DNA from 3 places in the Vreelandella sp. 21 genome. Region 1 is predicted to be linked to each of the others. Evidence: predicted binding sites of a transcription regulator. Region 1 holds the regulator's gene; each other region holds the start of a gene.
What was found. Region 1 encodes sigma-54, which starts transcription at its own class of promoters, with help from an activator protein. Its sites were predicted from a motif close to TGGCACNNNNNTTGCTNT; they were not measured.
Positions count from the first base shown of each region.

Region 2: a site for sigma-54 is predicted at 3,158-3,175, ahead of urtA (urea ABC transporter substrate-binding protein). Genes of this name have one in related genera too.
Region 3: a site for sigma-54 is predicted at 2,947-2,964, ahead of glnA (glutamate--ammonia ligase). Genes of this name have one in related genera too.

Region 1 is NZ_CP194673.1:2,347,787-2,357,811, reverse strand. Features, by position in the region: gene ACN06F_RS11120 (HPr family phosphocarrier protein) at 1-75, opposite strand, end outside; gene rapZ (RNase adapter RapZ) at 121-1,035, opposite strand; gene ptsN (PTS IIA-like nitrogen regulatory protein PtsN) at 1,110-1,580, opposite strand; gene hpf (ribosome hibernation-promoting factor, HPF/YfiA family) at 1,585-1,893, opposite strand; gene ACN06F_RS11100 (RNA polymerase factor sigma-54) at 1,991-3,406, opposite strand; gene lptB (LPS export ABC transporter ATP-binding protein) at 3,512-4,237, opposite strand; gene lptA (lipopolysaccharide transport periplasmic protein LptA) at 4,316-4,819, opposite strand; gene lptC (LPS export ABC transporter periplasmic protein LptC) at 4,828-5,400, opposite strand; gene ACN06F_RS11080 (KdsC family phosphatase) at 5,400-5,942, opposite strand; gene ACN06F_RS11075 (KpsF/GutQ family sugar-phosphate isomerase) at 5,978-6,964, opposite strand; gene ACN06F_RS11070 (ABC transporter ATP-binding protein) at 7,259-8,080, shown strand; gene mlaE (lipid asymmetry maintenance ABC transporter permease subunit MlaE) at 8,081-8,881, shown strand; gene mlaD (outer membrane lipid asymmetry maintenance protein MlaD) at 8,898-9,362, shown strand; gene ACN06F_RS11055 (MlaC/ttg2D family ABC transporter substrate-binding protein) at 9,401-10,025, shown strand, end outside.
Region 2 is NZ_CP194673.1:3,820,659-3,830,683, forward strand. Features, by position in the region: gene urtB (urea ABC transporter permease subunit UrtB) at 1-1,494, opposite strand, end outside; gene urtA (urea ABC transporter substrate-binding protein) at 1,685-3,037, opposite strand; gene ACN06F_RS17290 (tripartite tricarboxylate transporter permease) at 3,424-4,923, opposite strand; gene ACN06F_RS17295 (tripartite tricarboxylate transporter TctB family protein) at 4,973-5,455, opposite strand; gene ACN06F_RS17300 (Bug family tripartite tricarboxylate transporter substrate binding protein) at 5,562-6,557, opposite strand; gene ACN06F_RS17305 (response regulator) at 6,751-7,482, opposite strand; gene ACN06F_RS17310 (ATP-binding protein) at 7,516-9,201, opposite strand; gene ACN06F_RS17315 (DUF481 domain-containing protein) at 9,410-10,025, shown strand, end outside.
Region 3 is NZ_CP194673.1:242,516-252,540, forward strand. Features, by position in the region: gene ACN06F_RS01160 (alpha/beta hydrolase) at 1-829, opposite strand, end outside; gene ACN06F_RS01165 (acyltransferase family protein) at 947-1,972, shown strand; gene ACN06F_RS01170 (hypothetical protein) at 2,003-2,626, opposite strand; gene glnA (glutamate--ammonia ligase) at 3,098-4,504, shown strand; gene glnL (nitrogen regulation protein NR(II)) at 4,865-5,923, shown strand; gene glnG (nitrogen regulation protein NR(I)) at 5,920-7,350, shown strand; gene ACN06F_RS01190 (ChaN family lipoprotein) at 7,430-8,278, opposite strand; gene ACN06F_RS01195 (DUF6435 family protein) at 8,291-8,467, opposite strand; gene ACN06F_RS01200 (YqiA/YcfP family alpha/beta fold hydrolase) at 8,635-9,144, opposite strand; gene ACN06F_RS01205 (entericidin A/B family lipoprotein) at 9,150-9,284, opposite strand.

The sequences.
Region 1 (10,025 bases):
ACACTTGACGAGTTTTGTCGCTGCACGAGCATGAAGGCCGCGCTGATTAGTGAGTGTTAAGGTTCTTTCTGGCACTCTGGTTCCTTTTAGCCGAGTGGGGTCGTGAAGAAAAGGCGTTGCTTATTGCGCGTTTGTTGAAGGCTCGGATGTGGAGGGCTGCTGTTCACTTAGGGTGTACTGCAGGCCTAGCTCACGATGACGGAGTTGAACCTCTCCCGCTTGTTTCACCAGCATTTGTGCCAGTTGTTCCACCATATAGACAGAACGGTGCTGCCCGCCGGTACAGCCAATAGCAATAGTCATATAACTGCGCTGGCTATTTTGGTAAGCGGGTAGCCACTTTTCCAACCATGTCTGGATATCATTGCGCATTTCTTCTACGACGGGATATCCCTTAAGAAAGTTGATGATGTTCGCGTCACGCCCAGTGTATTGGCGCAGCGTAGGGTCCCAGTAGGGATTTGGTAAGCAGCGCACGTCAAAGACGAGATCAGCGTCAAGTGGGACGCCACGTTTATAGCCAAATGACTCTAGTGTCAGCGTTAATCTATCTTCACGCTGTTGGGCAACCTGATCCGTTATTCGGCGGCGCAGGTCATGAACCGACAGACGCGATGTGTCGATCATCAGGTCGGCAAGATCACGGATGTCGAGCAGGGTTTCTTCTTCTTTATTGATGGCCTCTTCAAGCGTCATGTCACTATCACGCGTAAGAGGGTGGCGACGACGCGTGGCTGAGTATCTCTCAAGAAGAATTCGCGCATCGGTGGTTAGATAGATAACCTGGAAGTGAATGCTTTTCTGACGCAAAGATTCAAGCATTTTTGGCAGCTGCTTTAGCGCAGCTGGTAAATTACGCGCATCGATACTTACCGCTAGTTGAGGGCGTGCCCCTTGCTCGCGAAGCTCATCCACAAGGGAGCCGAGTAACATGGCGGGCAAATTATCGATGGCACAATAGCCAAGATCTTCTAACGCTTGTAAGGCGATAGATTTACCGGACCCTGAACGGCCGCTAATGATCACCAGTTGCATAGAGTTTCTCTTGGCATGCCAATAAAAATGGAGGTAAACGTTAAACTAGTAGGCAGTGTCTAGCGGTGGACCATTTAGGTAACAGGTTGTTCACGAATTTTTGCTGTAATAAGGTCCAATAGCTCACGTTGGCTAGCCGCTCTACGAAGCTGCTGACGTGTGTCAACGTTGTTCATGATGGACGCCACTTGCCCTAATAAGGCTAAGTGCGTGTCGTCCGCCTCTTCGGGCACTAAAAGTACGAAAACAAGGTCGACGGGGTCGCCATCAATAGCATCGAAATCTACTGGCTCAGCTAACTTTAAAAAACCAGCGATAGGCGAGCTGCAGTGAGGGCTACGGGCGTGAGGAATAGCAACGCCGTTGCCTATTCCAGTGCTACCCAAACGCTCACGACCAATCAGGCGGCTGAAGACTTCTTGGCTATCTAGGCTTGGCGTGTTTTGCGCAATAAAGGTGCTGAAAAATTCCAGCACCCTTTTTTTGCTGCCCCCGGGGACGTCATACAGCACGCGCTCCGGGGGAAGAATAGTTTCCAACGTCATTGAGTTAACGCACGCCAGCGCCTTGGGCGCGAGCTTGTGCTTTTTCCTTGTGTTTAACGAGTTGACGATCAATTTTGTCCGCTAGTGCATCAATCGCAGCGTACATATCGTTGTCTAATGCTTCTGCGTGTAGATCGGCACCTGCAGCATGCAGGGTGCAGGCAGCTTGCTGGCGCTCCTTTTCAACAGATAAGGTCACTTGTACGGTGGTGATATTGTCATAATGGCGCTCAACGCGTTCCAGCTTCTCATTTACATAGTCACGCAAGGCGTCAGTCAGATCTACGTGATGACCAGTGATATTTACTTGCATTGACGTGCTCCTTATCCATCGGACTGTTCTTCGATTGTAACCCTTTTTGCGCTATTGCAAAGCCCTTAGACAGACTTTGTTCGTTAGCACTGTTTTATTAGCGTAAACGGCGGCGTTCGCTTGAAGAGGGTATACCCATCGACTCGCGATATTTGGCCACCGTTCGCCTTGCCACATTAATGCCACCCTCTTCCAATAGCGCCACGAGGCGGCTGTCTGAGAGAGGTTTCCCGGGCGGTTCATCTTGCACCAGTTTTTTGATTCGAGCGCGGATGGCGGTGCTGGAGTGACTGTCACCGCCGTCCTGGCCACTTACTTGGCTTGAAAAGAAGTATTTGAGCTCAAACACTCCGCGCGGAGTATGAATGTATTTCTGGGTGGTGACCCTGGAAATAGTGGATTCATGCATTTCTACGGCGTCTGCGATATCGGCTAAAATCAGCGGTTTCATGGCTTCTTCGCCGTGTTCCAGAAAGCCTATCTGGCGAGCTATGATTTCTCGGCCCACCCGCAGTAGCGTATCATTTCGACTTGAAAGGCTCTTGATGAGCCAGCGAGCTTCTTGGAGATGCTCTTTTAAAAATTGGTTATCTTGGCTCTTGTCAGCCCGTTTGATCAGGCTTGCGTAGTCAGGTTGAATGCGCAAGCGCGGCAATGCCTCAGGATTTAGCTCCAGGTGCCATCCTTCGTGGTCATGGCGTACGACTAAATCTGGCGTTACATAGCTGTCATCAGTGTCGCCAAAGGCACTTCCTGGGCGAGGATCAAGGCTGCGGATCAAGCGGATGACATCATCAAGCTGCTCATCATCTAGACTTAACCGCCGCTTTAGCAAACGCACATCATCCTTACCAAGCGCTTCCAGAAATTGACGCACTAACCGCTTGGCAGGCATAAGCAGCGGTGTATCTTCCGGTAGTGAGGCGAGCTGCAGCATTAAGCACTCCCGCAGGTCGCGAGCAAATACACCGGTGGGCTCAAACTGTTGAAGACGAAGCAAGGTTGTTTCAACTTCACGCTGGCTAAGGCCTTCATGCCCTTGGGCTTTAAGTCCTTCGCGAATGTCATTGAGAGGCTGGGTTAGGTAGCCGTTGGCATCCAGTGCATCGATGAGGCTTTCAGCAATGGCGTGGTCGCGTGGTGAAAAATCTGTCATGGCGAGTTGCCAAAGTAAGTGGCCATGCAAACTTTGACCAGCGGCTTGACGCTCAAAGTCAGGCCCCTCGCTGCTGGCACCATGGCTACCAAGGTCTTGATAAGTGTCTGACCAGTCACTGTCAGTTGAGAGTTCGTTAGGAATGCTTTCGGACCATTCAGCTTCCTGGTGTTCACTAACGGCCTGTTCGCCGAACTCATCTTCCTGCTCAAGCATTGGATTGGCATCAAGTGCTTGCTGAATTTCTTGACGGAGGTCCAGCGTTGATAGCTGTAACAGGGCGATGGCCTGCTGCAGCTGAGGTGTCATGGTCAGCTGTGTACCGATACGCAATTGAAGAGAAGCTTTCATGACCATCTGAGAACCGCTCGTTAATCAGAAAGCTCCACCCTAGTGCGAGTTATGGCTTGGTGCAAGTGCAATAAGTATGCCACCACTACTATTTTTTCTACAGATGGCTGTTTACAAGCGGAAATCAGCCCCCAAATAAACGTCTCTTACCCGCTGGTTGTTGAGAATTTCCTGAGGGGGGCCACTGGCGATGATATGGCCGTCACCTACAATGTAAGCAATATCGCAAATATCCAGTGTTTCCCTGACGTTATGATCAGTGATCAGCACGCCGATATGGCGCTTTTTGAGGGCTCGAATGATCGTTTTAATATCGCCCACTGAGATTGGATCAACGCCGGCAAACGGCTCATCAAGCAGGATAAAGGCAGGCTCGGTCGCGAGGGAGCGGGCAATCTCAACACGTCTACGCTCTCCGCCCGAAAGACTCATGCCGAAGTTGTCACGAATGTGCGTGATGTGAAAATCTTCCAGTAGCGACTCAAGGCGCTGCTCCCTGGCGCTACGATCGAGCTCTTTGCGGGTTTCCAGGATTGCCATGATGTTGTCGGCGACGGTAAGTTTGCGAAAAATAGAGGCTTCCTGAGGCAAGTAGCCAATACCAGCCATTGCACGTTCGTGCATGGGGGCATGGGTTAAATCAAGCTCATCAATGCCAACCTTTCCCGCATCAGACTTAACCAAGCCGACAATCATATAAAACGATGTCGTTTTGCCTGCGCCATTGGGGCCTAGTAGCCCTACCACGCTGCCTTGAGATATCTCTAGGTTAATATCCTTAACGACACGGCGGCGTTTATAGCTTTTAGCTAAGTGTTGGGCATAAAGTGTTTTTATCGGCGCGGTTTCTGATGCTGATTCTGAGGCTGTGGTTTGAGGTGCGGGCTCTGCGTTATTGGTCGCCACTGGACACTCCTATTGTTCCGGCTGAAGAGTCATGCGGATACGTTGTGGCTCACCACCACTAACATCAGAACGCGCCTGAACCACACCTTGGTCGATAAAGTACTCTAATCGCCCACCTTCAAAGCGATCTGCTTGCTGGGTCAGTTCCGCTTGGTCAATGAGCTCTACCCGACGCTCGGCAACATGATAAATAATACGTTTTGCCCAGCCTTCCATTGGGCTAGCTTGGTCTTCGAGCTGGTTACGTATGTAGGCTCGTCCACCGGTTGCAATGGCACGCGATAGCTCGCCAGCATCGTTGCGCTGAATCTCAACGCGATCGCCGCGCAGTTGCATATTGCCCTGCCGAATATCGACGTTGCCTGAATACACTGCGGTGCCTGCGCGTTGATCGAGATCTAAACGGTCAGCCTCTACTTCTACGGGGGCTTGGCTTTGTGCCATAACCGGTAGCGCTGCCGCTGAAATGGGTAGCGCAATGACGAAGAGTGCCGTGCGAATAAGAACGTTCATCGCGACTCCTACTGAGAACGAGTGGCAGGCGGGTGAACGCCGCGCACGTTATTGGTTAAGCGGATCTGGCTATCATCCAGCCATACATCCATACGTGAAGCGTCAATGCGCTGGGGCGGTTGCTGAAGTATGGTTTCGGCATCGCTCCAAGCATGACGGGTGATGCCATCATAGTGTAATAACTCAGTATTCAACTGCCAGCCCTCATCAGGTGCAAGTAATTGGGCTGAACCAGCTAGCGTGAGCGCCTGCGTGTCAGTATTTAGGGTGCCGGTCTCCGCCGTCGCTAGCCATTGACGCTCTTCGCTATCAAATAGTGTCGCCCTGGGGGAGAGGACATCTGTCATCGCCGTTTGAGGGGTATGAACTAAGCGTGGCGTCGTCAGCGACTGCTGGATGGCTCCGGTGTCACCAAACAGAGTAATTTCTGCATTCTCTAGTACATGGCCGGGCTCTTGAGCACGAGCCTCTGCGTCGATTGATTGGTCTTGAGGGCCGCGTGGATCCAGCCATACCAGTACGCCACCTAAGGCAAACACCATGATGGTTATCCAAATGCGTTTTTTAACCCAAAAGCGCATTACGATTGGCCGTGTAGGTACGTATCTAAAACAGCATCCCAATGGCCTTGAGACATCAATAAGGTATCGCAGATTTCACGTACAGCGCCGTGGCCACCAAGCCGATCGGTGATCCAGTCAGCGTGAGTATGCATATAATCAGGAGCATTAGGGACGGTGATGCCTACGCCAGAACGTTTAATTGGAGCAAGGTCTGGTAGGTCGTCACCACAATAAGCAACCTGCTCAAGCGTGATGTCTAGGCGTTGGCAAAGCGCGCGTAGCGTAGTGAGTTTATCCTCGCACCCTTGATACACATGGGTAATTCCCAACGACGCAGCACGTTGGCTGACCATGGGGGAATCACGCCCAGTAATTAAGGCAACATGGATTCCGACGCGTTTCAAAAGTTTGAGGCCGTGGCCATCTTGGGTATGAAACGCTTTGATTTCGATGCCGTCAGCTTGAAAATAGAGGCGGCCATCGGTAAGTACGCCGTCAACGTCAATGGCAAGCAATTTTACGCGGCGAATCCGGTCTTGTAGAGCGTCAGGTAGGGCCATGAAGCCTCCGTATTATTAATGTTTGAAAAGATTGATTAAATGACACCGCTAGCAAGTAAGTCATGCATATGTAGCGCGCCAATGGGGCGCTGCTGATCATCCACGACCGCCAGTGCGGTGATTCGACTGTCTTCCATGATGCGTACCGCTTCAGCTGCTAACACATCGGGACCGATACGTTTTCCAGGACGTGTCATCACATCATCAACTAGGACGTCACGTAGGTCATGAAACTGATCCAGCGTTCGGCGTAAGTCACCGTCGGTATAAACGCCGGCAAGGCGTCCTTCGCTATCGATTACGCAGGTAAAGCCCAACCCTTGGCGAGTAATTTCCAAGAGTGCGTCCCGTAACGGGCTGCCTAATGCTACTTGGGGGAGGCGTGATCCGTTGTGCATTAAATCCTTTACACGCAAAAGTAGGCGTTTGCCGAGGCTTCCACCTGGGTGTGAAAGCGCAAAATCTTCCGCGGTGAAGCCCCGTGCTTCTAATAATGCCACGGCTAAGGCATCACCTAAGGCAAGTGCTGCTGTGGTTGAGCTGGTCGGCGCTAAGTCGAGAGGGCAGGCTTCGCGCTCAACGCCGCTATTAAGGTGAGCATCGGCGTGTTTGGCTAATGTGGAACCAGGGCGTCCAGTCATGCTGACAAGGGGGGTTCCTAGGCGTTTCAGCAGCGGAAGCAGCGCAGTGACCTCTGCGGTTTCGCCAGAGTTCGAAAGTGCTAGTACAACATCTGCGCGGGTGATCATGCCGAGATCGCCATGACTGGCTTCACCTGGGTGTACAAAAAAAGCAGGCGTGCCGGTGCTTGCCAACGTTGCAGCCAGCTTGCCCGCAATATGGCCGGACTTACCCATGCCGGTTACCACTACGCGGCCCTGGCAGGCGAGGATAAGTTCACAAGCGTGGTCAAAGCTCTCATCAAGTTTTGCCTGAAGTCCACCGATAGCGGCCTGCTCAATTTGCAGTGTGCGCAGCGCACTTTCACGCAGTGGGCTAGGTGTCGATAGTGGCTGGCGCATGAGGGCATCTCTTTTCATAAGCGGTCAAAAGTAGGTCGGTAAGAATAACATCTTGGCGCGGTTTGTAGGTAAGGCGCGTATCCTACTCCTCAGCGCGGTTGCAATGAGCGCATCTGTTACTGTGAGTAGCGTTAAGTTACGATGTTCGATAATATTTCGAAAACACTGTTTTTTAAACTGTCTGTTCTTTATAAACTAGCTGTTTTTTTGAATTATCTGTTTTTAACTAACTAATGCGTAGCCAGCATATATTAATGCTGTTGCGGCAAGACGACCATCAAGGCCAGCCAGCCCATGACCGATGCTCCCTTCATCGAAATTGAAGATTTGTACTTCTCGCGGGGTGATCATGATATTTTTCGCGGAATCAACATGACGATTTCGCGAGGCCAGGTAACGGCTATCATGGGGCCAAGCGGTACCGGAAAGACGACCCTTTTAAAGCTAATTGGTGGGCAATTAACGCCTGACCGGGGGCGAGTGTTAATCGACGGTCAAGATGTGCATCGCCTGTCGCGTAAGGCCCTGTTTACGCTGCGTAAGCGCATGGGTATGTTATTTCAGAGCGGCGCACTGTTTTCAGATCTTGATGTATTTGAAAACGTAGCGTTTCCGCTTCGGGTGCATACTGACTTGCCTGATCCTATGATACGCGATCTAGTGCTTCTTAAGTTACAGGCAGTGGGTTTGCGCGGGGCTAGGCACTTGTCGCCAGCTGAGCTTTCGGGGGGTATGGCAAGGCGTGTGGCGCTGGCACGGGCGGTAGCGCTTGATCCAGAGTTAATCCTTTATGATGAGCCTTTTGTCGGGCAAGACCCCATTTCTATGGGGGTGCTTGTACAGCTAATTAAACGGCTGAATCAGGCACTGTCGCTTACGTCAGTGATCGTTTCGCACGATATCAAAGAGACCCTCAGCATTGCGGATTATCTGTACCTCATTGCCGATGGGCAGGTGGTAGCCTCTGGCACGCCAAGAACCTTAGATACGAACCAAGATCCCCGAGTAAGCCAGTTTATCCATGGTGAGCCAGACGGGCCGGTGCCGTTTCACTATCCCGCTGAGACACTTTACCGCGATATTCTAGGCCAAGCCTCTGCAGGGAAGGTGCGTTAAATGCAATCAAACATTAAACATGCTATTTCGCATGTCGCTCGGCTGGGGCAAAAAGGGTGTGATGCCTTAGAGTCGTTAGGGCGTGCAGGTGTCTTTCTTGCCCAGTCGGCAGTAGGGGTACCTTCTCGGGAAGGGTGGTCGTTGTGGCTGCGCCAAGTGCACTTTGTCGGTGTACTGTCTCTGGCTATTGTACTGGTGTCAGGGCTGTTTATAGGCATGGTGCTTGCGCTGCAGGGGTATACCATATTGGTTGATTTTGGGGCAGAGCAGGCGCTTGGCCAGATGGTTGCTCTTTCGCTTCTTCGAGAGCTAGCGCCAGTGGTCGCTGCGCTACTGTTTGCAGGGCGCGCGGGCTCTGCGTTAACGGCGGAAATTGGCCTGATGAAGGCGACTGAGCAGTTAACCAGCATGGAAATGATTGGCGTTGACCCTCTGCGCCGGGTTGTGGCGCCAAGGTTGTGGGCAGGTTTTGTTGCGCTACCTATTCTTACCGTTGGTTTTAGCGTAGTGGGGATTTGGGGGGGCTATTTGGTTGGCGTGGAATGGCTGGGGGTTTTTGAAGGCTCTTACTGGAGCAATATGCAGGCTAGTGTTTCGTTTGTTGATGATATTGGTAATGGAATAATCAAAAGCCTTGTATTTGCAGTAGTCGTCACCTGGATTGCGGTGTTCCAAGGGTATGACTTAGTGCCTACCTCTGAAGGTATTTCGCGTGCGACAACCCGCACGGTGGTGTATTCATCGCTTGCTGTTTTGGGGCTGGATTTTGTATTGACCGCCGTGATGTTTGGCGGCCTTTAATGGGTGGAGCAATAACATGAAGCGCAGTAAAACCATGGAGTTTGGTGTTGGCCTGTTTATGCTTGCGGGCATTCTGGGGCTTGTTTTTTTGGGCTTACGCGTAAGTGGCATGACGCTTTCAACATCTTCCGACACGTTTCGTCTCGAGGCCAGTTTTTCCAACATTGGCAGCCTGAAACCACGTGCGCGGGTCACCATGGCCGGTGTTACTGTGGGACGGGTAGAGGCTATTGAGCTTGATACCGAGTGGTATGATGCGCGGGTGGTGTTGAGCCTCGATAGTGATCTTGAAGGCCAGCTTTCACAAGATTCTACCGCAGCTATTTTGACGGCTGGGCTGCTCGGTGAGCAGTATATTGGCCTGAGTGTTGGCGGCGCTCCTGAAGTGCTTGAGGAGGGGGATGTTATTCGTGATACCCAGTCTGCCCTGGTGCTCGAAGAACTTATCCAGCAATTTGTATCCAATATGGTTACTAACTAAGCACCGTGGGTGCTGTCAGTTGTCATGAGGTGATTTTAATGAAAGAAAATAGCGTAATGTTGGCCCGTCGTTTGCTTTTTTTGTTGACGCTAGCGGTCGTTCTGCTGCCTTTTGCTGCCCAGGCCCAGTCGAAATCGCCAGAAGCGTTGGTTCGTGAAAACGTCAATGAATTCATGGAGCAGATTAACGGTAGAGAAGATTATTACGCCAATAATCTTAATGAGCTTAAGGCGTTAGTCAACGATAGCCTGAATGATGTAGCGGATTTTCGTTATATTGGCGCTAGCGTGATGGGAAGCTACTTTCGCAACGCAACGCCAGAACAGCGTAGTCGGTTCGCCGATGTTTTTCGTCAAACCCTGATCGACACGTACACGCGTGGTCTCGTGACCTTTGATTACGATGAGTTGCGAGTGTTGACCGACCAGCGCGGTCAGCGCTATGAAGATCAAGCCAGTGTTGATATGGAAGTTGTTGCCACAAATGGTCAGATTTACCCCGTTAGCTACAGTCTGCGACTTTCAAATGGTGAGTGGAAAGTGGTCAATGTTATTGTTAATGGCATCAATTTAGGGCTGACCTTCCGTAATCAGTTTGATCAGTCGATGCGCGAAAATAACCGAGACTACGATGCAGTCATTCGTAGTTGGTCGCCTGAAATTG
Region 2 (10,025 bases), 1.5 Mb from region 1:
CACTTGGTTGATAATGCCCAGGGAAAGCCCGGCCACCAACGTGCCCCACAGGTTACCTACGCCGCCAAACACCACCACCATGAACGAATCAATAATGTAGTTCTGGCCCAGGTTGGGGCCGACGTTAGTAAGCTGCGATAACGCAACGCCTGCCAAACCAGCGACGCCAGACCCTAATGCGAAGGTCATAATATCGACCCGCGTGGCGCGGATACCCATGGAGCGTGCCATGGCGCGGTTTTGGGTCACTGCGCGCACTTCAAGCCCTAGCCGCGTACGGCGCATAATCAGCATCAGCGCGGCAAACACTACCAGTGCAAAACCAAGTACAAACATACGATTAAGAGTCAGCGACAGCGCATCGTTAATCACTAATGAACCGCTCATCCATTCGGGCGTTATGACCGTACGGTTTAGCGGTGAAATCACCGTTCGCACTAGCTGCTGTAAAATCAGGCTGATACCGAACGTCGCCAGTAGGGTTTCCAACGGACGGCCCTTCAGGAACTGAATAACGCCTCGTTCAATGGCAATGCCCACCAGCGCGGCCACCATAAAGCCTGCGGGGATCGACAGAATGAGCGCCAGCCCCGGCTGGCCGGGCAACAGTTGCTGCATCATCCAGGTGGTATAAGCGCCGAGCATGATTAGCTCACCATGGGCCATATTGATAACGCCCATCACGCCAAAGGTAATGGCCAGGCCAATCGCCGCCAACACCAGTACCGAGCCAAGCGAAAGCCCGAAGTAGAGCGTTTCCAGGCCACGGTTAATTTTGAGATTCTGCTCAATGCTGCTCAGCGCTTCATTGGCGGCATCGGCAATAATAGGGTCATCGCTATTCGCTGCCCGGCTAAGCGCTACTCGAACGCGTGGATGCAAACTGCCTCGCAGCGTTTCAACGCCTTCAAGCTCGCCGCTTTCAACTTGGTAAATCGCCAGCGCCTGGGTAAGCCTGCGTACTACCTCGGCATCTTCTTCCTCAGCGATCAGTTCACTGAGCGGTTCGGCCAGCTTTTCATCGACCTCGCCTAGTAGTCGGCTGGCTGAAGTACGCCGACGCTCAACGTTTGGCGAATACAAATCTACTACGGCAATAGCGCTGCGTAGCTGGTTGCGTAAATTGTTATTAATGCCAATACGATCCAGGTCACGGCGGGACATCTCCCCCAGCGGTTCATTGGTCAGCGCATCTGCAACTGGCCAATCGCGACCTTGATTATCGAGCACCACCACAAAGCGGCCGTCGTCAGTGCGCTGCAAGCGACCATCCAACAAGGACTGCAGCCAATCACGCGCGCGCTCATCATCGCTTTGCAAAATAGCGTTGATCGCTTCGCCTTTGGCGGAATAGGAACGCACGTCCAGCGCGTTTAGTAGCTCAAGCGCCGCTGCGTCATCAGCCTCAACGGTGGCGCTTGTTTGTGCCTGGGCGGTGACTGTGACGCTTAACAACAGCAGACACAGCAACCCTAAGGAAAAGAAACGCCTCATGGGGTTCTTCCTTTGGTTAACAAAAAGGGGGGAACTGAAGATAACGGTGCCAAGAACAAGTTTCCGCGAGGGCGCTGTGAACCCATCCATGGGCGCTACTTTCGCCATCCATGGCGAAAGACCCTCGCTTCAACCTGTCCTTACACCACAGCGTTAACAGCGGTCATTTCCCTGCTATATATCGCTTTACTTACTCAGCGAGGGCCGCTTCAGCCTCTTCTGCGGCGGTGCTGCCGCCACACGAGCCATTCACCACGTTGAAGTTGCCGCACTCCATGGGCTTGCGCCAATCGGCAATCAAGTCACGTGAGCCAGGCAAGTAGTCAGACCATGCATCGCCCGCTATGGTAGAAGGCGTTTGCCAGACGATATCGAACTGGCCATTGTCTTGAACTTCACCAATCAGCACCGGTTTGGTGATGTGATGGTTAGGCATCATCGCCGCATAGCCACCGGAAAGGTTAGGCACAGCGACACCGATAATCGCGTCTTTTACCGCATCCACGTCGGTAGTGCCTGCTTTACGCACCGCTTCGGCCCACATGTTAAAACCAATGTAGTGCGCTTCCATGGGGTCGTTGGTGACGGCCTCTTCGTCGCCGGTGTAGTCAATCCAAGCGTCGATAAAGTCGTAGTTGTCATCAGTATCGACGCTCATAAAGTAGTTCCAGGCCGCCAAGTGGCCGACTAGCGGCCCCGTATCGATGCCGGTGAGCTCTTGCTCACCCACAGAGAAGGCGATGACTGGAATATCGGCAGCATCAATGCCTTGGTTAGACAGTTCGGTGTAAAACGGCACATTGGCATCGCCGTTAATCGTTGAGATAACCGCCGTGGGTTTACCCTCTTCACCAAAGCGGCGTATTTCTGACACGATGTTCTGCCAGTCTGAATGGCCGAACGGCGTGTAGTTGATCATGATGTCCTCATCAGCGATGCCATGCTCATCTTTGAGGAACGCTTCGAGAATACGGTTGGTGGTACGCGGATAAACGTAGTCGGTGCCGACCAGCGCAAAGCGCTCGATGCCGACTTCATTAATCAGATACTCAACCGCAGGAATCGCCTGTTGGTTGGGGGCGGCACCGGTATAAAAGACGTTTTCCGAGGACTCTTCACCTTCATACTGCACCGGGTAGAACAACAGGCCGTTAAGCTCTTCCACTACCGGCAGTACTGCCTTACGGGAAACGGAGGTCCAGTTGCCGAAGATCACGTCGACCTCTTCTTGCGCCAATAGCTCTCTTGCACGCTCGGCAAATAGCGGCCAGTTAGAGGCAGGGTCGACAACAACTGCTTCAAGTTGGCGACCCAGCAAGCCACCCGCGTCGTTTTGCTGCTCAATAAGCATCTCAACGGTGTCTTTAAGAACCGTCTCACTGATCGCCATGGTGCCTGAAAGTGAGTGAAGGATACCGACCTTGATCGGGTCGTCATCCTGGGCAATGGCTTGTGTACTGGCCCCCATGACGGCGGCGGCCATTAAGGCAGTAGCGAAACGGCCAACAGTACGAGGGTGTGTCTTGCGCTGCAATGTGGTCACTTGAACCTCCTTGCGCCCCTTGTAACGGGGCTCGTTATTTGAGCTTCGCGGCCAAGGACTCCCGTTATGTAACGTGGGAACGGTTATTACGGGGCTTGGTGCATCCACTAGCTCCTAGCTGTTGCAAGGTTTGCGCCACACTACAAAAAGAAACACTAAAAAGCTTAAAATCAAAAGGTTAGTTTTAAAAAAAGCAGCCCCATCTTCACCGGCCGCACTATCGTGGCGCGCCAGCATCCAAAAAATGCACGCTGTTTATGCACCACAACGACACCTCGCACCAATAGTGCGCTTTCTGTTGCATACGCCTATTAATCCCGCCTATTTCTTGCACAAAAAAAAGCGCCCTAGGAGACCCTAGGACGCTTTACACGCATACCTGTGTTCTATTCCGCAGTATTCAAACGCTTAGTGCGGCGCTTTTTCAGCAACGGTAAACCAAGCGACAGTACAGCGATGACCAGTAAAGACAGCGAAATCGGCTTGTCGATAAAGGTCGTCCAATCCCCACCGGAGATCTGCAGCGCGCGACGCATGGACTCTTCCATGATGTTGCCTAGAATGAGCGCCAGAATCAGCGGCGCGGCAGGGAAACCGAACAAGCGCATCCCTAGGCCAACCAAGCCAAAACCAAGCAGTAACAGTAGGTCGAACACGCTGAAGCTCATACCGTAAACACCGATCATGCAGAAGATCAAAATCAGTGATAGCAGCAACGGCTTGGGCAGATCGAGAATCTTGGCGATCAGCGGAATCAGCGGCAGGTTAAGCACCAGCAGGAAGATATTGCCGATATACATACTGGCGACCACGCCCCAGAACACATCCGGGCGCTGTTCAAGCATCATCGGGCCAGGATTAACGCCCATCACCAGCAGTGCGCCAAGCAGTACGGCGGTGGTGCCAGACCCCGGCACACCCAAGGTTAACAGCGGTACAAACGAACCGGTACACGCCGCATTATTTGCCGCTTCTGGCGCAGCAACGCCTTTGATATTGCCTTTACCAAACGTATCGCCGTCTTTGGCAATGCGTTTTTCCATGCTGTAGCCAAGAAACGAGCCGATGGTCGCGCCTGCGCCCGGCAGCACACCAGTAAAGAAGCCCAATACTGAACTGCGGCTAACCGGCCCTGCAATCTGCTTCACTTCACTGCGGGTCAATTTTAACGAACCAATCGCATTACGCGGTGCTTCTTTACCACCGCCTCCGCGCAGCAACATGTAGAACACTTCGGCTAACGCGAAGATACCCAGCGCGACGACCAGAAAATCGACACCGTCGAGCAGGTGGATAGAGCCAAAGGTAAAGCGCTCGGTGCCGGTTTGCATATCAATCCCAATGATCGAGATCATTACCCCGATAACGGCGGCAATTAAGCCTTTGACCAGCGACTTATCGGATAGCGACACAACCGCGGTTAAGCCCAGCACCATCAACGCGAAGTATTCAGCAGGGCCAAAGCTCACCGCGACTTTGGAGAGCAGCGGCGCAATCAACATCAAGAAAACAACGGAGATGGTACCGCCAACAAAGGAGGAGTAAGCGGCAATCGCCAGCGCCTTGCCTGCCAACCCTTGCTTGGCCATCGGATAGCCGTCAAAAGAGGTCGCAACCGTTCCCGCCACGCCGGGGGCGTTAAGCAAAATAGATGAGGTGGAGCCGCCGAAAATAGCGCCGTAATACACCCCAGCCATCAAGATCAGCCCTGAAGAGGGCTCCATAGCGAAGGTAATCGGGATCATCAGCGCCAACGCGCTGATCGGCCCAAGGCCGGGCAACATACCGATAATGGTGCCAGCAAAGACGCCGGCAAAGACGTAAGCGATATTGATAGGCTCAAGCGCGATGCCAAAGCCGTACATTAGATTGTTAAAGGCATCCATGGGAGTGTCTCTCTTTTAAACCCGCTAACAGTGAGCAAGCGCGGCTTAGTTAAAACGGCAGCACGCCAGTGGGTAGGTAAACATCCATTACCCGCGTCATGGTCAAATACAGCGCCAACACCACCCCAAGCGATGTTGCCAGATTGACCCCATGGCGGCGGTAGCCGTAGTAAGCGGTTAGGCCAACACACAGTAGCGTCGAAGCCAGCACAAAGCCTAACGGCACGAGCAGGAATGCATAGGCAGCAATGGCGATGGCGGTGACGATCACCCGCGCCCAAGGCGTTAGCAGTAGCGGCCCCTGGGTTTCGACTTGATCAATCTGATCGGCCCCCGCAATAGGACCAGGACGCTCAAAAAACAAGCACGCCGACAGTAATAGCAGGGAAACACCTAACACTTTTGGAAATAGGTCTGAATCCACTGGACGGGGCAGCGGAAAGTTGGGGATTTGCCAGGCCATTGCCAGATAGGCAGCCGCCACTAACGCCAACACAAGCGCTAGCCATTGGTTGGTATTGAATCGAGTCATGGGAAAGTTCTCCGAAGACGTCATTGCTGAACAGCAAGACCCTTGCGGTATCAGACGGAAGATCCCGGTGGCACGCTGCCACCGGGGGAGCCTTTGGGACGAGCGCTTACTGGCGCATCAGCCCCAGGTCGGTCAACACGCTGCTGAACTGCTCTTGCTGCTCATCCAGGAAGGTAGCGAAGGCGTCGCTATCCTGGTAGGCATCAATCCAGCCCAGCTGGTCGCTTGCTTCGCGCCATGCATCCGTTTCGAGCATTTCGGCGAAGAGCGTCTCGTAGTATTCAACCGCCTCTTCAGGCATTTCCGGCGCGCCCATTACGCCACGCCAAATATCGAAGGTGTAGTCGTAACCCTGCTCTTGGTAAGTGGGTACATCGGCCAGTCCACCGCCCAGGCGCTCTTCGGAAGAAACGCCCAGCGCGCGTAGCTGGCTACCTTCACCCAACTGACCTACCGCTTCACCGGCACCGCCAATGACTGCCTCGATATGGCCACCCATCAGGTTAGTCATGGCGTCGCCACCACCTGAGAAGGGAATGTAGTTGACCGAGGAGGCTTCCATACCCGCCGCGGAAGCAAGACCAGCAACCGAAATGTGATCCATCGAGCCCGGCGCACTACCACCGCCCACGCTTAAACTAGGGTTCTCTTTGAGCGCTGCAAAAAGATCATCCAGGTTTTGATACTCGGAATCTGCCGCCACCAAAATAATCGAATAGTCGGTATTGATGCGCGCAATCGGGGTGAAGTCGGTGTGGTCGTAACGCGATGCGCCCGCCAGGGGTACTAAAATCATCGGCGGGCTGGTGGCGAAAAGTTTATGCGGATTGCCGTTATCACGGGCTACCTGAGCCCAGGCAACTGCACCGCCACCGCCAGGCACGTTAATGGCTGCAAAGCTTTCGTCGGCCAGCTCTTCTTGCTGAATAACGCGGGACATGGTGCGCACTAGTGTGTCCCAACCGCCACCGGGGTTGGCGGGTGCAACAAACTCAATCGAACGGCTCGGTGTCCACTCTTGGGCGCTGGCAGACGTTGTCATGGCAAAGGCTGCCATCGGTAAAGCAAGCACGGCAAAGCGCTTTAGGGGAAGCATGGTCATGGGCGTTCTCCACATTAGCTATGTTGTTATATTAGCTGTGTTATAGATGGTTGTTATCTACGTATCTTTGTGTGGTTACACCCTTCACATTAGAAGACCGCTACTCCTCGCGACAAGCTTATGACCATTAATGGCAAAAAGTGCTTTTTGTGCGTTTTGTTCATTTTGTTCACGGCTGGTTAGGGCGGCTCGCTTACAGTGATTCCAGCCATGTTGAGGAGGATTCCAGCAGCCGATAGCGTCGCTCAGGGCGGCCAACATCGCCATAGCCAATTTCTGCATTAACCGCTTGTTCAGCCACTAAAAACTCCAAATAACGCCGCGCTGTTGAACGGCTTGCGCCCATTGCCAGCGCTACCTGCATCGCCGTTTGGGAATCATGCTCGGCTGCCAACGACTCCACCACACAGCGTAGGGTCAAGCGGTCGATGCCTTTAGGTAACGTGCGCGTAGCTAGCCGCGGAGATTCACCTGGTTGCAAGCGAGCAAGCACCTGATCCAGCTCGTCTTGACTCATTTCAGCCCGATTCGCCAATGCCTCTCGCTCGCGGCGAAAACGTGTCAGCATTTGCGTCATACGCGTCGCTTCAATCGGTTTAATCAGATAATCAAAGACGCCACCACGCAACGCTTCGCTGATGGTTTCTACTTCGCGGGCAGCTGTCACCATGACGATATCCACATGCACATAGTCGCGGCGAATCGCCCATAGCAGCTCCAGACCCTCCACATCAGGCAAGTAAGCATCTAATAAGATGAGTTGAACAGCATCAGCATGCTGGGCCATCAGGGCTTTTGCTTCGTTGCCGTTACGTGCCAACCCCACCACATAAAAGCCGTCGCTCTGCTCAATAAAAGCTTTGTGGATATCGGCAATGCGAAAATCGTCTTCGACGACCAAAATACCGTACTGCGTCGCAGACATAGTGTTTCCTCTTCCTGGCGTCGTTATTATGATTTAAGGCGTTGTGGCTATTGGGTCGCAAAGCGCGCGATCCAGCACGGCAATAAAGCACGCGCCGCCTAACTCGCTCTCTTCTAATGTCACCTCGCCGCCATGCTGACGGCACAACCGCGCGACCAGTGCTAAACCAATGCCACGATGTTTACCGGTTTTGGTAGAAAACCCATCTTGAAAGATCGATTCCGCATGCTCGCCGGGCACACCTGAGCCGTTATCCTCTACTTCAATCAACAGCTGCTCGCCCAGATCCGTAAAGAACAGGCGAACTTTCGGGGTGTCACTGTTTGGACCATTAAGCGCCGCATGACAGGCGTTATCTAATAAGTTGCCCACAACGCTCATCATGACCTCTTGCCCAGTGACCGTCAGTGGGCAAGAGAGCGAGCTCTGTTCATCAATTTCCAGCGCGACGCCTAGCTCTCGTGCTCGCGTCAATTTACCCAACAAGATGCCGCTGAGTACTGCGTCAGCCACGTGACGCATTAAAAAGCTCATTTGCGCCTGAGCACGTTCGGTTTCGTGGTGAATCAGCGCTAGCGCCTCATCAACGCGGTTAAGCTGCAGGAGACCAGAAATGGTGTAAAGCTTGTTGGAAAACTCGTGGGCCTGGGCACGCAGCATATCGACATCACGACTTGCCTGGGTAAGTGCCTGGGAAAGATCAATAATTTCGCGGCGACTGCGAAATGTCGCCACGGCACCTTCGATCTCACCTTCGTGCAAAATAGGCACGCGGTTGGCCACCACAGGATGGTCGCCCAGCCACATTTCCTGGTCAAACTCCTGCTCGCCGTGCTTTAACACCTCGCTTAAGCGCGAGTTGGGCACCACCTCACGGATTGGCTGCCCCAGCAAAACCTGTTCATCCGATAGCCCTAGAAAACGGCGTGCCTGCTGATTCACTAACGTGATCTGACCATCGCGGTTAACCGCCAGGATACCTTCGTGGATAGATTGCAGGATGGCCTCTTTTTCCATGGCCAAGCGGGCTATCTCATAAGGCTCTAAACCAAGGATGACTTTTTTAAGATGCTGCGACAGCCAATAGGCCCCGGCAAATCCTAGCAAAATCATCAGCGCCACCAGCGCCCACCCTAAGCTGGTATAACGGGCGACATCCATATCTACTCGTTCTAGCATGAAGCCCACCGAAACCACCCCGATGATGTTGCCCTCTTCATCCCAGATGGGCGTTTTGCCCCGCATGGCGGTGCCTAACGTTCCGGTAGCTTCCGATACGTATGACTGACCATAAATCAGCGCCTGATCGTTATCCCCGCCCACCATTGGCTGGCCGATACGCTCAGGCACTGGGTGCGAGTAACGAATCGACTGGGCATTACCTACCACAACATAACGGGCACCGGTCTCATGACGAACGCGTTCAGCAAGCGGCTGGATAATCAGCGCAGGATCGGGTGTCGAGAAAGCATTAACAATTTGCGGCATGCCCGCGACGGTCTTGGCCACTGCCAATGCCCGCTCGCCCATTTGGTGGGTGATAATTTCTGCTTTACGGTGGTTCAGATAGGTGCCTTGCGCTAGCAACATACCCGCCAGCAGAAAGCCGACCAGCAGCATGACTTGCAGGCGAAAACTTCGCTTGTACCAGCGGCGTTTGGCACGAGTACGGCGCCAGCGCTGTAATTCGGCCAACGTACGTGGGCGTGGGGCGGTCATAAAGGAACTCACTAGGCGCGACAGCGTCATTATGGCATGCAGCGCCAAGCGGCGTTAGCCGTTGCGCTTTTTCGACTATTTGCTTATTTAGCAGCCACTGATTTTGTTTTTATCGATATACTCAGCGCTTTTAAAGCGTGCATGACGAACTCTCATCCTGCAACATCGCAGCCGCTCACAAAGACCGCTACTCAGGAGGAGTTACGTGTTGAGTTTCTTAAGAAATGTCTTATTAGCTAGCTTGTCGCTATGGGCAACTTCCGCCGCCGCTTATCCATTTTACGCCCCACCACCGCCACAAGATGATACGCCGGTGTTCAGCGGCGATGCCGAACTTGGTTTTACCCACCTTTCCGGCAATACCAATAGCCAAACATTGATCGGCAAGACACGCCTGACGTGGCTGACGGGAGACTTCACTCATTCGCTGCGCGGTGAAGTCCGCAATGTGAGCAAAAATGGAGAAACCAGTGCTGAGCAATATTTAGTGGCAGGCAGAGAGCGTTTTGACTTTAGCGGGCCCCACTATTTGTTTGGCTTTGCCCGCTGGGAAAAAGACCGCTTTGCTGGCTACGACCAGCAGCTTTCTGCCATTGGTGGCTATGGCCGTCAATTGCTATCCGGTGAGCAACACTCACTATCGTTAGAAGCAGGCCCAGGGTATCGTAATGACCGATTACGCGACGCCGATAATGAGCAATTGGCAGTTGCTTATACAGCACTCGACTATCAATTTGGATTCTCAGACTATGCTGATATCGCCCAGGAAATGTCGGTGGAATATACCCGCAAGAACACCACAGCGCGTTCATTAACGGCACTCA
Region 3 (10,025 bases), 1.9 Mb from region 1:
GGTCAAGTCGCACGTCGCCTGGCTGAATGCGCTCCATCATTTGGCGCAACAGGCGGGCGTGGAACTCTGCATCGTAAACATCGCTGCGCCCTGCACTGATATAAAGCGGCACTGGCGACATATCACGCTCTCCGGTTGTTCGTGGAGTGACGTGTAGCCGGTAATCCTCTAGGTGAGCCGTGTAATTAAGAGCTTCCCAGCGTTCGCGGTCAAATAGACCTTGTTCATTTAAAAACGCTGGGTGGCGGCGTGCAGATGAATTAGCAGGCGGCGTTGGTGCGTAGCTGGCCGGGCTCAGGGCGGCAACGGCTGCGAACAGCTCGGGGCGCTCTAGGGCAAAATTAAGCGCGCCGTAACCGCCGGCAGACAATCCTGCAACGCCTCGCAAGTGGCGTTCACTGCCGACATGATAGGTGCTTTCAATATGCGGCAGTAAGTCGTTAAAGAAAGCACTACGCGCTGCCTCGTTGTATCCATCTACCCACCAACTACGGCTGCCTGGCATGATAAATACCGCCGGTGGCAGGTGGCCTGCTGCGATTAAGCGGTCAGCTGTTTGGGGGAGTTTGCCCCGTGTCACCCAGTCTTTCTCGTTTCCAAACGATCCATGAAGTAAATAAACCACTGGGTAAGGCGTAGACGCATCCGTGTCATAGTTATCGGGTAAATACACGGTATAAGGGTAGTCATGGCCTAAGGTGGGCGAGAAAAACTGTTGGTAGGAAACATCGCCAGCTAAGGCGTGAGTGCTTAATAAAAGCCAACTCACTAGGCCCGTAATATGTCGTATTAGCAGGGTAACGGGTCTTGCTGTTGATGTTCCAAACACGAAGCCTCCCGGAATTTAATGGCGTTGCAGTAGTCGGACAACGCAGAGTGAGTCCCTGTTCAATTTACTGAAGGTAGCAGCCAACGGACTGATGCCAAGGAAGCAGAGAGGGAGCGGATGCAAAAAATCGAGGAGATTTATTGGCTGCGTGCTTACGGGTGTATCGCGGTATTCCTGTTTCATTGGTTGGATCACTTGAATCAGCGCGTTGATAATGTAGTCACCGACCTAATGCGACTTCCTCTGGTGCTGGGTACGCCCATATTTTTGTTTATCTCGGTGTTTGTTTTTGCCGTTCGATACGATAAACAGGTACCGCCTGGTTTTCTTCTTCAGCGTGTTAAATACGTCATGCTGCCTTATTTGGTGTACGGCTTTATTTACTCGACGGCAGAGTGGGTGCGGTTAGCGAATAGCGATAACCCTGTTGGTTTTATAAACAATGCTAAAGAGTATTTTATTTATGCGGGATGGCATGGCTATTTTTTGATTATTGCCATGCAGTTTTACGCGGCTTATTGGTGCTATACCCACTTCCGGTTGTGGCGCTTTAATCCTGTGCCGTGGCTCTGGGGTGGGTGCTTAGTTAGCATGGCATACTGGGGGTTGGCGTATTGGTTGGACGTTGAGCCGCCTGGATATCTGTTATGGATTGCGCCGTTGGGGTGGATATATCTGTTTTTTCTGGCGCTGGTGTTAGTTCGCTATTACCCGCTGGCCCCTCAGGCCGATCCGTTTGAGCAACCTAAATGGCTGCAAAGGCTAGCGCAGCCCTATTGGCTAATTGGGTTTGTGGTGTTGATCGTTGCACTCACATTCGCTGGTTGGATAGTTTTTTCTTCAAAAGAAGTGTGGGTAATACCTTTCTTTGTGCTGTTTACACTTTGGTTAATGCATTACTTAAAAGGTCGTAAAGCGCCACGCTGGGTGCGTTACATCAATGCGTACTCGTTTGGTATTTATTTGGCCCACCCTATGTTTTTCGCGTTAACCGATGCTGTCGTGGGGCCTTCCAGGTTGCCGCTTATGATCTATGCCGTGCTGTTAATTCTCGTCGGCGGTATTTGCTCGATTGTGCTGAATAATATGGTTAACACTACGACGACGGGAGCAATGCTATTTGGCAAGCGTTTGAACATTTAGCCAGCAAGATATCCTAAGTCATAAGAGACGTTAAGTATCCGTATGCGAGTTGGGGGGAGGTCGGTAGGGTTTGTTATTCCTTGATGGCGAGTCACGGGTAAGCCCTGATGCTTCCAGGCTGAACGTTTGTAAACGGGTAGGGCATGCGTAAAGGCGCTGTAGTAAATCAGCAAGCGCTGCTTCATCTAGCTCTGGGTCTAAGCCGCCTAAGCGTTCTAACCACGTGCGCCTGATTGCTATGTAGGGAGGAACAGCGACGCCTGCGCCTAAAAAGCACTGGAGTAATCGTTCGGATAAGCGGGGTGGTTCGCTGCCAATCAAAAAAGCATCCAGCGTGTACGTGTCTAGCTGGGGATAAAGTAAACACCATAGTTTGGCTGCTAGCGGCCGTTGCTGCATTGCAATCAGTAACCAATCAGCTTGGCTGAGATATGCTGCTTGATTGATCCTTGCGCCCAGTGGCTGAGAAGGGGTAACGAGAAAGTGTGCGCGGTAGCGTTGCTCAATGTCCTGCATGCGTGGATCGGTGGTGGCGCTGGTCACGATAATGGGAAGTGTGTGGTCTGCAAAGGCTGTTTGGCGAATAGCGCGCAGGTGACGTGGTAAAAGGGCACCTGTGACTGACGCATCAACAATAAAGCAGACCGTGCCCATGTGAGTGGCTTCCTGTGTTGTGAAACCTGTTTGTTATTAAATCTATCTGTTTGTAATCAATTGTAGGTGTGAGTTTCTTTTGGTATCAAGCTAAAGTTTACAGTGATGAGGAAAATAATAGATGCTTTATATGCACCATGTTGGTGCTTGTGGGCCTCTGGTTGGTCTTTATTGGTGCGTTTTTCTGAGCTAAGTGCCTTTTTAGGGCTAAGTTCGTTCTTTCGTAGAGCATTATGCTACATGAAGAAGCACAGTATTTTATTTTTTATCTTTTATAAAACAACTGCTTGTTGCTTTTTTATGCCATATTGGTGCAAGGTTGGCATGTTCCGTGCTTAGTATTAGGCAGCGGCTAGCGGGTCGTAGGCAGATGCCTCTCGGCGTGCTACAACGATAGCCGGTTTGTTTAATAACTCTTTTATCGGTAGCTTACTGTCAAAAGCTTAAGCCACGTTCATACCGGAGGACACTATGTCAGCCAAGACTCTCGCGCTAATCGAAGAACATGATGTTAAATGGGTAGATCTGCGTTTCACCGACACGCGCGGTAAAGAGCAGCACGTCACCGTACCGGCACGGGACGTGGACGAAGAGTTTTTCGAAAATGGTCAGATGTTCGATGGTTCCTCTATCGAGGGCTGGAAAGGCATCAACGAATCCGACATGATTCTTCGCCCTGAAGATGGTACTGGTTTCCTCGACCCCTTCACCGAAGACGCTACCCTGATCCTGCGTTGCGATATCATCGAGCCTGCCACTATGCAGGGCTATGACCGTGACCCGCGTTCTATTGCCAAGCGCGCAGAAGCTTACCTGCAGTCCACCGGTCTGGGCGACACCGCCTTCTTTGGCCCTGAGCCTGAGTTCTTCATTTTTGACGAAGTCCATTGGAAATCTGACATTCAGGGTTCCATGTACAAAATTACCTCTGATGAAGGCGCTTGGGCGACCAGTAATCAGGTAGAAGGCGGCAACTTGGGGCACCGCCCGCGCGTTAAAGGCGGCTACTTCCCGGTTCCCCCGGTTGATAGCTTCCACGACATTCGTGGTGCAATGTGTAACACCCTGGAAGCGATTGGCCAGACCGTTGAGGTTCACCACCACGAGGTTGCTAACGCGGGTCAGAACGAAATCGGCGTTAAATTCAACACGCTGGTGAAGAAAGCTGACGAAGTTCAGGAAATGAAATACGTGATCCACAACGTGGCTCACGCTTACGGCAAAACCGCTACGTTCATGCCGAAGCCGCTTGTTGGTGACAACGGGTCTGGTATGCACGTACACCAGTCGTTCTGGAAAGATGGTCAGAACCAGTTCGCGGGTGACGAGTACGCTGGGCTTTCTGAAATGGCGCTTTACTACATTGGCGGTGTGATCAAGCACGCTCGTGCTCTGAACGCCTTCACTAACGCGTCTACCAACTCATATAAGCGTTTGGTGCCAGGCTTTGAAGCGCCGGTTATGTTGGCCTACAGCGCTCGCAACCGTTCTGCCTCTATCCGTATTCCGTACACCGCTAGCCCGAAAGGTAAGCGTGTTGAAACACGTTTCCCTGACCCGACTGCTAACCCCTACCTGGCGTTCGCAGCTCTGCTGATGGCGGGTATCGACGGTATTAAGAATAAGATACATCCTGGCGATGCCATGGATAAAAACTTGTACGACCTGCCGCCTGAAGAAGGTAAGTCAGTACCGACCGTTGCCAACAGCCTGGACCAAGCGTTGGAAGCACTCGATGCAGACCGCGCGTTCTTGACCGAAGGTGGCGTGTTTACTGATGATATGATCGATGCATACATCGACCTCAAGATGGAAGAAGTGGAGCGCATTCGCATGACCACTCACCCGATTGAGTTCGATATGTACTACAGCTGTTAAGAGCGATTGCTAAGCACAGCAGCTAGTACCACCCCCTCGGGTGTGACTGGCCTAAAACCCCGCTTCGGCGGGGTTTTTTTATACCATTGGATAGTGAGTTGAAGAGGTCTGTTTGCAAGGGGGAGAGCGCTGTCTGCGGCACCGCACTGATGCGGTGAGTATTTTTATTGACGATGAGTCATGTGCACTATAATGGTGCAATAAGTGACAAGCTGACTGCTAGAACTGCGCTATAACGGCTCGCTACATCCTCGCCCCCTGCTCATTAGCCGTGCAAGTGGTCAATTGGCGCGCTTTTTGCAGTTTCTCTTTCATACGCTCGATAACGCTATTTTTTAAAGCGACGCTTCAGGATACGCCATGTACCAGCGCTTACTTGAACACCTCACCACCGCAGTCTTACTGCTAGACGGTGAACTCCGCGTTCGCTGGATGAATCCGGCAGCGGAAGCGTTGCTAGCGGTGAGTTTTAGCCGTGTGCAGGGCATTAGTTTAGACACGCTGTTAGGGGGCGATGAGAGTATTGATGATGTCCTCGCTAAAGCGCGAGATGCCTTTCATCCCTATACCCAACGCGAAGCACGTATTACGCCGCTGAACAGCGAGCCATTAACGGTGGACTACACCGTGACCCCGCTTTCAGCCGATGAACTATTACTCGAAGTAGAGCCCCGTGATCGGCTAATGCAGATTTCCCGGGAAGAAGCGCTGACCACACGGCAAGAGACAATCAAAGTGTTGGCGCGGGGCTTGGCTCATGAAGTTAAAAACCCTTTGGGCGGGATTCGCGGTGCTGCCCAATTATTGGAGCGCGATCTGGACGATCCTGCACTACGTGAATTCACCCATATTATTGTGGAAGAGGTGGATCGGCTGCGAGATTTGGTCGACTCCATGTTGGGCCCCAATCGCATCGTCAAACATGAGCCGGTCAATATCCATAAGGTGTTAGAGCGGGTGCGAGCGCTGCTGATTGCCGAGCATCCGCATGTTGAGGTCCGTCGTGATTATGACCCGAGTTTGCCGGATCTTTCTGGCGATGAATCTCAAATGATCCAAGCGGTGTTGAATGTGGCACGTAACGCGGTACAGGCCATGAGTGATGCAGCAACGCCTTCGCCGGAGCTTATGTTGCGCACCCGCGCACGCCGCCAATTTACGCTGGGGGCTGAACGCCATCGTTTAGTCAGTGAAGTGGGGATTATTGATAATGGCCCTGGCATACCTGAAACGTTACGTGAAACGCTTTTCTATCCCATGGTGTCTGGGCGCGCTGAAGGTAGCGGCCTGGGGCTATCAATTGCTCAATCGATTTTGCACCAACATCAAGGATTGATCGAATGCGACTCCCGCCCAGGACATACCGAATTTCGTTTACTGATTCCATTGGTTGTTAATTTCACCGGAGAAGCGTCATGACTGAGGCGACACAAACCGATGTAGCACGAGTGGTTATTGTCGATGATGACCGCGCCATCCGTTGGGTATTAGAGCGGGCCTTAGCGCAGCCAGACCTGGATATAGAGTGTATTGAACGCGCCGATACCGCGCTGGAGCGACTGTTAGAAAATCCACCGGATGTCCTGGTGACTGACATTCGTATGCCCGGCATTGATGGGCTGGATTTAATGTCCCGGGTGCGTGATGCACACCCTGACCTGCCTGTGATTGTGATGACCGCGCATTCGGATCTCGACAGTGCCGTGGCGTCTTACCAAGGGGGTGCCTTTGAATACCTGCCGAAACCCTTTGATGTGGACGAAGCGCTGGCGCTGGTGCGTCGTGCGGTCGCTCATGCAAGAGAGCGTCAGCGCCCGGTCAGCGTGCCGGAAGGGTTGAGTGCTGAGATTATTGGTGAAGCACCTGCTATGCAGGAAGTGTTTCGCGCCATCGGGCGGCTTTCCCACTCCCACATCACGGTGTTAATTAACGGTGAGTCTGGCACCGGTAAAGAGCGTGTTGCTCAGGCGCTGCATCAACATAGCCCACGAGCAGGCAAGCCGTTTATTGCGCTGAACATGGCAGCGATTCCCCGGGACTTGATTGAGTCCGAACTATTCGGCCATGAGAAGGGCGCGTTTACAGGGGCAGCGCAGCAACGCCAAGGTCGCTTTGAGCAGGCTAACGGCGGAACGCTGTTTCTCGATGAAATTGGTGATATGCCCGCTGAAACGCAAACGCGTTTGCTACGTGTGTTAGCGGATGGTGAATTCTATCGCGTGGGCGGCCATACGCCTGTAAAAGTCGATGTACGTATTATTGCTGCTACCCATCAGAACCTAGAATCGTTAGTTGACGATGGGCGGTTCCGGGAGGACTTGTTCCACCGCTTAAACGTGATTCGCGTTCATCTGCCGCGCCTTTCCGAACGTCGGGAGGATATTCCGCGTTTAACGCGTCATTTCTTAGCGGAAGCTGCCAAAGAGCTGACCACAGATATCAAGGTGTTAACGCCCGAAGCAGAAGCGCACCTTACTCGTTTGCCGTGGCCGGGTAATGTTCGTCAATTAGAAAATATTTGCCGTTGGCTAACGGTAATGGCTTCTGGTCGCGAAATTCTCATTGAGGACTTGCCCCCAGAGCTGCGCTCGGTCAACGCTTCCGAAGGTAGCGTTTATGGCGATTGGCGTTCCGCGTTCAGGGATTGGGCTGACCACGCCCTGGCGGAAGGCCATACCCACCTGTTGGAGGAAGCCGTGCCGGATTTTGAGCGCATTCTGATTGAAACGGCACTGAAACATACCGGTGGACGCAAGGGGGAAGCCGCCGAATTACTCGGCTGGGGGCGCAATACTCTTACCCGTAAATTGAAAACGCTGCTGCCTGCGCTGGCAGATGATGCCTAACTGACCATTCTTTTAACGAATAACCTGTTAGTGACCAATCTATTCGCGATCAATCTATTCGCAACCAAACTGTTAGCGGTTACTCCGCCGCTGGCAGTACAAAAACAGCATCTGCTAATGCAGGGTCGGGTGGCTCACAGGTTTCTGTTGACCAGGGCAGTAAGCTGAAGGTGTGATCCACCCCTAGCCCATCAAGTTGGTGGGGCACACCATCGTGATAAATCACATGGCCTAAACCCATTAAGCCAACGGCCAATTTACCCTCTACGGCGGCGTTAGCCAGCCCTTCAGCCATCGCGACGTCCCAGCTAAGTTGGGCCTGTAAAAAGCGTCTCAGCATAGCGGGGTCGTCGTCATCCATTGCATGCTGATCAAATACGTCTTTTAAGCGCATTTCATAGCCAGCGCTTGGCGGTAGCGGTGCAGGTATATGATGCCGCTGGTCGGCAGGCACGCTGCTGAAGCCGTCACGAGCTAAGCGCTGACGCAGTTCGGGCGTAATGTTTAGGGCGATCAGAGGAATCTGTTGAACACGCGCGAAATGGAGAATGGGTAAGTAAAGGTCAGCATCAAACCCCCAGTTCTCCTCCCAGCCGGACTGCTCCAACAGCGCTTCTTCGGATAACAAGCCCGCAACCCAATCATCGAGCACGGGTTGCGCTTCCCGGGGCAGCATTTCTAACCCGATAACCATATCGTCACGCAGCGCGTAAAGCCCCGCTAGGGTGTGCAACTGCCAACGGTGGTGGTCAATGGCATCATGTTGCTCGCCCAATAGGACAACCTGATGCTGTATTGCTTGGGCTAAAACAGCGCTGTTAGCAACAGCATGTTGCGATTGCCACCACTGGCCGGGAATAGGGCAGCTAGCATGAGCCGCTAAAGGTAGCCAGCCTAGAGCCATGGCAGCGATGAAATGATGGCGCATGGGCGTTGTGTCCTAGCGTTCTTCTGCTTTAAGGCGATTGATCTCAGTCAGAATAGCTTCTGCTTCTTCCGTCAATGTCGCGTTCGCTCTCATGTCACCATTGCGTGAAGCTTCCATTGCTGCCTGTAATTTACGCTCGTAATCTTGCTGGAGCTTTTTCTTGGGATCGCGCTTAAATAGACCAAACATGAGCATTCTCCTATGGCTTGTACACTACTTGTATAGCTTTGTTTGGCGTATGTCGACTATTTGTTGTAACACTTTGTTAGCTGGAGGGCGTGTGCGATTCACGTTGTTCTAAAAATGCGGTTTTAAAAATACAGTTCTAAAAGATGTAACTTTTAAAGACACCGCTTTTAAAGACACCGCTCTAAAAATTGCTCGAAATCGGAAAGTATTGTATCGAGGCTGTTGTGAAGGCGATGGTCATCGTCAATCATGCGTAGCGAAAGCCGTTGACGGCGGGCATGTTCAATCACTGGACCGGGTGGCACGACATCGTCTCGCCATCCATGAATGATATGCGTGTGTTGCGCTTGCAGTGTGATAGAGGTTTGCGGGTAATCTGGCAAGCCAAGAGCAGGGGCTAATAAAAAACAACCTAACACAGGTTCATGAGCACTCACCGCTGCACTTAACCATCCGCCGAGGCTGGAGCCCGCCATAACGCAGTTAGCAAGCGTGTCGTTTCGCTCGGCAATCACGGCAAGCAAATGCTCTAAACGCTCCTGGGGCTCCTTCATACCACGGTAATCCATGACCACGGGTTCGCAGTTATCTAGCTGCTCAGCAACCCCTTTTAACGCTTGTACTTTCAAAGCGCCAGGTCCGCTTTCCAGGCCGTGTGAAAGGTATACGGTCATCATAGCCATTAACTACCTGCGGAGCGCTGAATAGCTTCGCCGCCGCGCTCAATGTCTTCGCCTGCGCCGCGGATAGTATTGCAGCCGCTTATTACCAGAAGTGTCACTATCATCAATAAACTGATCGCCATTGCACGCTTCATCGAAAGAATCCTCATCAGCTGAGCGCTTGTAGAGAGACTTTAGGTACGCTGTCATTAAAAATAATCGTTGCAGGCAGTTGGTGCCATCAATTTCCCATCGTTTGAGTGCTAGCTGGCCATGTGATTTTGTCGCATGTGTCAGTTTTAGCCATGAAATAGCGGCGTTTGTCTCTTAGCTTGGTATTGCTTTTTGTTTTTAAGGTGTTGTTTGTAGTATATTTTTGCGTTAAAAGTGGCGCTTGGCCTGTTGTCTGCAATAACCTGACTACAGCAGTAATGTTGTGATTCTAATTTTTAAGTGAAATTAATCTCAAAAAACGCTTCGCAGCAATTTTAGCCACAATGAGTAAACAAGCGTGAGCAGGCTAATAGGTAATTAGGGAAGGCATGGAGCCATATTAGCAAAAGGATGTGAAAGGACTAGCCTGCTCACCCTTATCAGTGTAAGGAAACGCTGATCATCACCGCCAGGGAGCAGCATTGATGCAAAATCACCATCTCGTGAAAGCGGGGTGGTTTTTTTGCGTCAATTAATTGTTTTTAACACTTTGATTTTTATTAATATTTATCTTTTCCAGATTTTCTGGACAGCTTTTGTATCAATGGGCGTGACATTTTGGTCTATCCTCTGGTGTAAACCAAAATTCAGCGGTTAGAAGACGTCAACGTAGCAGCCGCACACTTCCAGGGACAAGCGCTATGGCGATGGTGTTGATGTTATGCATGTTTGTGCTGTTTCTA